Regions from separate parts of the Cupriavidus sp. LA-1 genome, predicted to be linked through region 2. Evidence: riboswitches for the same ligand, from Rfam matches in the RefSeq annotation. Region 2 holds a riboswitch; the other holds the start of a gene.

The links. Region 2 has a riboswitch for ZMP and ZTP ahead of glyA (serine hydroxymethyltransferase). Riboswitches for the same ligand answer to the same signal wherever they lie in the genome.
Region 1: it holds a riboswitch for ZMP and ZTP, as region 2 does, so the genes downstream of both, ACZ5MJ_RS09055 (LysE family translocator) here and glyA (serine hydroxymethyltransferase) in region 2, are expected to answer to the same signal.

What each region holds. Positions count from the first base shown of each region.
Region 1 covers NZ_AP031387.1:1,920,750-1,924,997, reverse strand. The annotation lists gene ACZ5MJ_RS09075 (DUF6429 family protein) at 203-436, shown strand; gene ACZ5MJ_RS09070 (hypothetical protein) at 603-1,016, shown strand; gene ACZ5MJ_RS09065 (H-NS histone family protein) at 1,025-1,279, shown strand; gene ACZ5MJ_RS09060 (3'-5' exonuclease) at 1,404-2,015, shown strand; ZMP/ZTP riboswitch at 2,221-2,304, shown strand; gene ACZ5MJ_RS09055 (LysE family translocator) at 2,325-2,957, shown strand; gene ACZ5MJ_RS09050 (alpha/beta hydrolase) at 3,090-4,049, shown strand.
Region 2 covers NZ_AP031387.1:720,309-724,556, forward strand. The annotation lists gene ACZ5MJ_RS03450 (type IV pilus modification PilV family protein) at 1-276, opposite strand, end outside; gene nrdR (transcriptional regulator NrdR) at 372-839, opposite strand; gene glyA (serine hydroxymethyltransferase) at 995-2,242, opposite strand; ZMP/ZTP riboswitch at 2,369-2,514, opposite strand; gene ybgC (tol-pal system-associated acyl-CoA thioesterase) at 2,669-3,073, shown strand; gene tolQ (protein TolQ) at 3,070-3,753, shown strand; gene tolR (protein TolR) at 3,814-4,248, shown strand, end outside.

The DNA of each region.
Region 1 (4,248 bases), 1.2 Mb from region 2:
GATGAAGAGCCAGGCCATATTGGCGAGGAGGTCCAGCTGTCGACGACGATTCTGCGTCGAATGGGGCCGGCGTATTCGGCGCATGTGAACTTTCGGAGCACGTTGCGATTTCCCCTTGAGCAGTACCAGGACATGCTGCTCGAAGCGGCGCCCTCGCAGCGTGCGGCAGGATCGTAAGGGCCACCTTCAAGGAGGAGGCAAGATGGACATCAATACCGACGCAGTCGACGAGGTCGTCCTCGCGCTGCTCTACCTCAATTTATGCGGCGAGAATCGCGCCTGGAGGAGTTTTGACTGGGACACGCTGAATCGCTTGCACGAAAAAGGGCTCATCGGGAATCCGGTGAACCGGGCGAAATCGGTGTGGCTAACCGACGAGGGCCTAGGCGAGGCCGAGCGGTTGTTCACGAAATACTTCGTCCGCGCTGGCGACTAGCAAGTGGTTAGCAGGCATATATGCTTTATTGCACACAAGTATGCAGCACACCTTTCTGCATTGTCCGAGGGCTCTCGGGCTGGGTTTGGGCAACGCTGGCGCCAGATTTTGCATCGAAAGGAAGCAATCAGGTGAGCTTGATGATCTCCTAACGCTTTGATTTGTAATGATAATTCGTCTCTCACCGCCAGATTTTGCACGGAAAGTACGATTACCCCGGGAAGAGGTCGCGGCCAGCTCGGCGCAGCTGGCCGCCGCGCTCGCCGATCGGCTCGCCACCGCCGAGCAGGCGCAGCGCAAATCCGTCAACGACCTGGATATCATGCAGGTCGAGTTGGCCGCGGCACAGCGCCGGGCGGAACGGGCCGAGGCCGAGGCGGCACTGGCGCGCCAACTGCTGGCAGAATTGCGGGTGGCGCCACCCGGGGCGCGACGGTGGCGGTGCACGGCGGCGCAAGGCCGGCGGCCCGACGCCGACCGAGAAGCAAGCGCAGAGCGAAAAGCAGGACGAACAGCAAGACGAAAAGCAGGGCGCGCCAGCCGGCGCCTTGAACCCGGAAGAGGGCAGCAACAGCAGTGACGACAACGATGACAGCCAACATTGAGCGGGCGAACGCGATCCGCTGGATCCAGGACCAGATGGCCGACTACGGGCTGACGCTGGAAGACCTGGACGGGGCGGGGTGCTTCGAGCCTCCGCCGCCTCCACCCCCACCGCCGCCGCCGGTGGTCTGCTACCGCAACGCCCAGGGAATGAGCTGGGATGGGCAGGGCGAGATGCCCGATTGGCTGCGGCGGGCGGTCAATGCGGGCCAATCGGTGGAGTTTTACCGGGTCGGATAAACGAAGCTCAGTTACTGCAGGCGATGAATTTTCTTTTTAATCATGGGCTTGCAGAGGACGCGCCGGATTCTTTGCGAATCCCGGGCGTGTCTGATTTTGGCTTTGAGAAACAAGGGGCAGCAGGGTGCAGACGGTTGCAATTTTGGATTTTGAAACGACGGGATTGTCGCCAAAGCTAGGTGACCGAGCGACGGAAATTGCTGTCATTTTGTTGCGCGACGGCGAGATCGTCGACCGTTTTCAAAGCTTGATGAATGCGGGAAGGCGTATTCCCTCGCAGGTTGTAAGCCTGACCGGCATCACCAATGACATGATTTCAGATGCACCGGCTGCATCGAAGGTCATGAGTGAAGCGGCCCGGTTTGTCGGCCGACATCCGGTGGTGGCCCATAATGCCGGGTTTGACCGAAGGTTTTGGCAAGCCGAGCTTGGGCTTCTGGACATCGCAGCCAATCAGCACTTCGCGTGTACGATGCTCGCTTCCAGGCGTATCTACCCACACGCACAAAATCACAGGTTATCGACACTCGTCGATATGCTGCAATTGCCTAAGGCCGGGCGTGCACACCGAGCGATGGCCGACGCTGAAATGACCTGTCATCTGTGGCATCGACTGCAACACGATATCGCCCAGACGTACGGAGTGAGCCAGGTCGATTACGCACTTATCGCCCGTGTGCAGGCCACCAGCAGCGCCAAGGTTCCGACGCTCCTGCGCTCACTAGCCGGCGGCTGAAGTATTCGCTGTGCACAGAGCATGTTCAGCAAAACAACCTGCGTTCTGCAGGTCGAGCTAGTGCAGGCCATATCTGTCCACTTGACTTGCGTTTGGATTCAAGGAATCGCCTCAGCGTGCTCACGCAGGAGTTGTGTGTCGGAATCCGGAGGAAGAGCAGGGGCATGCGGATCAAGGCAGCAAATTGGAAGACGTGCTAGGATCTCTGAACTCATGTGACTGGCGCATGCAGATAGGGCACTATCGGGGAGCGTGAGGTTGTTAGCCGCCGCGCGCCTGGGCATTACCTACTACCCTTGGAGATGGGTTATGCCTGATTTCACACAATTGCTCATGTTCGCTCTTGTGGCGTTGGGAATGGTTTTAACGCCGGGGCCGAACATGATTTATCTAATTTCCCGCTCAATTTGCCAAGGTAGACGCGCAGGCCTCATTTCGTTGGGAGGTGTTGCTCTAGGCTTTGTGTTCTATATGCTCTGCGCGGCATTCGGAATTACGGCTTTCGTATTCGCAGTACCTTACGCATACGACACGCTTCGCTTTGGCGGCGCTTTGTACCTTCTATATCTTGCCTGGCAAGCCGTCAAACCGGGGGGACGGTCCGCCTTTGCAGTGCGCGACCTACCGGTCGATACCCCAAGGAAGCTCTTAGGCATGGGGTTTATCACTAACCTGGCGAATCCAAAAATCGCCGTCATGTATCTGTCTCTCCTTCCCCAGTTTATTACGCCAGGACACGGCAGTGTTCTTACCCAATCGCTGGCGCTCGGCAGCGTTCAGATTTCGATCAGCCTCGCTGTAAATGCGCTTATCGTCGTGACAGCCGGATCGATATCTATCTTCCTGTCAGGACGCCCGTCATGGCTATCGCTGCAGCGCTGGCTGATGGGGGGCGTTCTGACAGGTCTGGCGGTACGGATGGCGTGCGAATCGAGGAAATAGCGGCGCCTCGCATCGGCTGTGCGTCGCCCCTGCATTAATGAAGGTCCGCGCAACGCGGATTCATGCCGACCTTCCACGCCCCCAACAGTTGAGTGATTGCCCAGGATAACGCGTTCCGCACATCATTTACCTATGCCCCAGGCAAGCTACAAGACGGAAACCTATTGGAAACAGTACCAACCCTTTTTTCCCGGACATACGCGAGTAACCGCCGCCAGCGGCCCGAATGAAGAGTGGCTCGCCTGGAGAGGAGCATCGATCCATGTTGATCGATTTCCCTGCGCTGCATCGCCGCTGACGGTGATCGTAGTGCATGGAGGAGGAGGGTACGGCCGGCTGTTCGCGCCGATTGGCAAGCTGCTGCACGGCGCCGGCTACGAGGTAGTAGCTCCGGATCTACCAGGATATGGATTGACTCAGGCGCCTCCTTCACTGGTTTCCTATAAGGCGTGGACCAACTTGCTATGCGATCTGGCGTCTATCGAGCACCGGAACACCGGGCGACGCGTAGTATTGTGCGGTGGCAGCCTTGGTGGCTATCTGGCTTACCTGTGCGCGGCGCGGATGGGTTACGGCCCGATTGCTGGCGTGATCGCCACAACCCTTGCGGATCCGCGCTCGCCGCTGGTGAAACGACAGTTTGCCCGCAACGCGCTGGTGCGCCACGTCATGATGCCCCTGTTGCCCTTCTGCGCCCCTCTGATCGGCGGACTGAGGCTGCCCGTGAAGTGGTTTACCAAAATGGGCGCGATGTCGAACGATTCATCGCTAAACCGACTCGTTGCCGAGGATCCTTATGGTGGTGGCGTACGTGTGCCGGTCAATTTCATGCAGTCAATTTTTGCCGTGCGGCCGGACATTGAGCCCGAGGACTTCGACCACTGTCCTCTCCTGCTGGCACACCCGGAAAACGACCGCTGGACGGGCTTCGAATCGAGCCGGCAGTTCTTTGACCGCATCAAGGGCGACAAAAGGTTGGTGATGCTGGAAAACTGTGGTCACTTTCCAGTGGAGGAGCCAGGCATCACCCAACTGGAACAGGCTTCGATCCGATTCCTGCGGGAGATAGCCAGCAACCGATCGCAGGCGTGACCGCGTGACATTGGTTTGTTGTGATGAGGTCAGAGGGGCTATCAGGTATCCCTTTGTTTTCGATGCAATTAACGGGTTGGCTACCCCGAGCATTCATGCGGGCTTCCGGCTGATGCCCGGAAGATATCCCCATAAAATCAATCACTTGCTGACTGGTCCATTTTCCGCATCCACAGATACCGATCTGTAGCATGGGCGT
Region 2 (4,248 bases):
GTCAAGGCATGCAAATGCCGGGATGCTCCCGCACGGAGCCGATTTCGCGCTTGCCAGTTCAGCATGCTCTGCTGCCAGCCTGGCCGCCTGGGCCAGCGCCTCGAATTCGCGCTGCCGGGACAGCGCCCTGGGCGCCATCCCCATCATCGGCAGTAGCCCGATGCCGACGACGACCAGCGCGCAAAGCACCTCGTGCAGGCCGAAGCCGGCAGAGCGGCCGGCTTCGCGCGGCCGGATGCGCGGGCGTTGATGTATGGGATTGCGAAGCGCCTGCATGAGCGGTCACCAAGACTTGCCGGGACCGTCAAGGTAGCTGTCGTGAGGGCGCGGTTATGTGCCTAAGCGTGAAGGATTTGCGGAATCTTGTTTCGCTAGCCCTTGCGCGGGGTGGACGCCGCAAACTCGTCCAGCACGTCGCGGAATTCCGACACATCCTCAAAGCTCCGATAGACCGAAGCAAAGCGGATATACGCAATCTTGTCGAGCTTGCGCAGCTCGCGCATCACCAGTTCGCCGACCTGGCTGCTGGGGATTTCCTTCTCTCCCAGGGCCAGCAGTTTCTCTTCGATGCGGGTGATGGCTTCGTCGATGGCTTCGGCCGAGACCGGGCGCTTGCGCAGCGCCAGGCGCATGGAATCCTTCAGCTTGGCGCGGGTGTAGTCCACGCGCGAGCCGTTTTTCTTGACGATGGCGGGAAAGAACAGCTCGATCCGCTCATAGGTGGTGAAGCGGCGGTCGCAGGCTTCGCAGCGGCGGCGCCGGCGTACGGCATCGCCGTCTTCCGACATGCGGGTGTCGAGTACCTGGGTATTGGAATGACCGCAAAAGGGGCATTTCATGCCGGACCACCTTCAGTTGAACCCCGTCGCCTTGTCCGTGTTGTCGTTCTGCGGTGGCGGGGCGGGTTGGCGAGGCCCGCAGGCCAGTGCCCTGGGGCGCCGGCCTGCGGAGCTGCCGGCCGCCCTTGCGCACACGCAAGGGCGGCCTTGGTACATCAGCCGTAGACCGGGAAGCGCTTGGTCAGGGCGGCCACCTGCTCGCGCACGCTGGCGATGTTGGCGGCGTCGTGCGGGTTGTCCAGCACATCGGCGATCAGGTTGCCGACGATGCGGGCTTCTTCTTCCTTGAAGCCGCGCGTGGTCATGGCCGGCGAGCCCAGGCGGACGCCCGAGGTCACGAACGGCTTTTCCGGATCGTTGGGGATGGCGTTCTTGTTGACGGTGATATGCGCCTCGCCCAGGATGCGCTCGGCTTCCTTGCCGGTGATGTTCTTGGCGCGCAGGTCGACCAGCATCACGTGGCTTTCAGTGCGGCCCGAGACGATGCGCAGGCCGCGCGCGATCAGGGTCTCGGCCAGCACGGCGGCGTTCTTCACCACTTGCTGCTGGTAGGTCTTGAACTCGGGCGTCAGCGCTTCCTTGAACGCGACCGCCTTGCCGGCGATCACGTGCATCAGCGGGCCGCCCTGGATGCCGGGGAAGATGGCCGAGTTGATGGCCTTCTCGTGCTCGGCCTTCATCAGGATCACGCCGCCGCGCGGGCCGCGCAGGCTCTTGTGCGTGGTGGTGGTGACGAAGTCGGCGTGCGGCACCGGGTTCGGGTAGACGCCCGCGGCGATCAGGCCGGCGTAGTGGGCCATGTCGACCATGAAGTAGGCGCCGATCGACTTGGCCACGCGGCCGATGCGCTCGAAGTCGATGCGCAGCGCGAAGGCCGAAGCGCCGGCGATGATCAGCTTGGGCTTCTTCTCTTGCGCCAGCTTTTCGAGCGCGTCGTAGTCGATGTCTTCCTGGGCGTTCAGGCCGTAGCTGACCACGTTGAACCACTTGCCGCTCATGTTCAGGGCCATGCCGTGGGTCAGGTGGCCGCCTTCGGCCAGGCTCATGCCCATGATGGTGTCGCCCGGCTTGAGCACGGCGAAGTACACGCCCTGGTTGGCCTGCGAGCCCGAGTTGGGCTGCACGTTGGCGGCTTCGGCGCCGAACACCTGCTTGACGCGGTCAATGGCCAGCTGCTCGACAATGTCGACGTACTCGCAGCCGCCGTAGTAGCGCTTGCCGGGATAGCCCTCGGCGTACTTGTTGGTCAGCTGCGAACCCTGAGCGGCCATCACGGCCGGGGAGGTGTAGTTCTCGGAGGCGATCAGCTCGATGTGGTCTTCCTGGCGCTGGTTTTCCTGCTGGATGGCGGCAAAGACCTCGGGGTCGATCTGGTCGATCGTAAAACGGCTGCGTTCGAACATGGCGAAACTCGTCTGAAAAAAGGGAATCCGATACACGCATCGGGGGTAGGGCGCGCGGGGAAGGCTAGCGGCGACCAGCACCGGCGGCACGTTGCAACCGTCGGTGCAGGGCGCACCCTGCTTCCCATTCGCTGCCCAGGCGAGCGGCAGGCGCAAAGAACTTCACGCCCAGGCGTGCCGCACCTTACGCGAACGCGTAATGAACGTCACGCCAGAGAACTTGCGCTTCCTCGTGGTAGTGCCCACTGACTTCGCCAGTCGCGCAAGATGGAATGGTTGGGCGCAGTGTAGCGCGAGGCGGGCGCCCGCCGCAAGCCGTCGGCCCGCCAGCCAAGGGCTGGCAAGGGCTGGCCAGCAACTTGCTGTTGCAAAGTCGTCCTGCGGGTTTACACGAAACCGGCATCTCTCTCCGTTACAATCGCGGCCATGACAAACTTTGTCTGGACCCTGCGGGTGTACTGGGAAGACACCGACGCGGGCGGCGTGGTGTTCTACGCCAATTACCTCAAGTTCTTCGAGCGCGCCCGCACCGAGTGGCTGCGCTCGCTCGGCATTGAACAGCAGGCGCTTGCCGACGAGGCAGGCGTGGTGTTTATCGTCCGCAGCACGGCGGTGGACTACAATGCGCCCGCCCGGCTGGATGACCAGCTTGAGATCCGCACGCGCATCGACCGGGTCGGCCCGGCTTCAGTGCAGTTCACCCAGGAAGCCTGGCGTGGCGAACTGATGCTTGCCACCGGCGCGATCCGCGTCGGATGCGTCGACAGAAGCACTTTCCGTCCCGCCCCGATCCCCGACCCCGTTCTAGCCACCATCAAGTCAGCACGATGAATCCCGTGACCGTCACGCAAGACCTGTCGATCGTAACGCTAGTGCTCCACGCCAGTCTGCTGGCGCAGGCCGTCATGGCGCTGCTGCTCGTCATGTCGCTGTTTTCGTGGACCTATATCTTCCGCAAGCACCTCGCGGTGCGTGCCGCGCGCAGCCAGACCGAAGGGTTCGAGCGCGACTTCTGGGCCGGCGGCGACCTGCAGGCGCTATATAACAGTGCCGTCAACAACCGCCACAACACCGGCGCGCTGGAACGGATCTTCGAATCCGGCATGGGCGAGTTCCTGAAGGCGCGCGAGCGCGGCAACGAGGCCGGCGCGCTGCTGGATGCGGCGCGGCGCGCCATGCGCGCGGCCTACCAGCGCGAGATGGACGTGCTCGAATCGCACCTGCCGTTCCTGGCGTCGGTCGGTTCGGTGAGCCCGTATATCGGCCTGTTCGGCACGGTGTGGGGGATCATGAACGCGTTCCGCGGTCTGTCGAATGTGCAGCAGGCGACGCTGGCATCGGTGGCGCCCGGTATCGCCGAGGCCCTGGTGGCCACCGCGATCGGCCTGTTCGCGGCCATTCCGGCGGTGATCGCCTACAACCGCTATGCCACGGAAATCGACCGCCTGGCGATCCGGTTCGAGAGCTTCATGGAAGAGTTCCTGAACATCCTGCAGCGGCAGACCCGCTAACCGTACCCAATACCAGCGGTCCGGGCGCAAGTCCGGGCCGGCGTTTCCAGGAGTCCTGCAATGGCAGCCATTCAGCGCCGCGGCGGCTCGCGCCGCCGGGCCAGCGCCGAGATCAACGTCGTGCCGTATATCGACGTCATGCTCGTGCTGCTGGTCATCTTCATGGTGGCCGCACCGATCGTGAGCCCCGCCACCGTCGACCTGCCCACGGTGGCCAATGCCACGCCGCAGCAGAAGGCGCCGCCGATCGTGGTCACCGTGCATGAAAGCGGCCAGCTGACCGCGCGCGGCAAGGACAACGCCGGCAATGCCTTCGAGCGCAAGCTCGACAAACAGGGCCTGCTCGACTTCGTGCACCAACGCCAGAACGAGAACCCGGACCAGCCGGTGGTGATCGCCGCCGACCGCTCGGTCAAGTACGAGGCGGTGCTGGACGTGATGTCGATCCTGAAAGCCGACGGCGTCAAGCGCGTTGGCCTGATGGTCAAGTCCAAG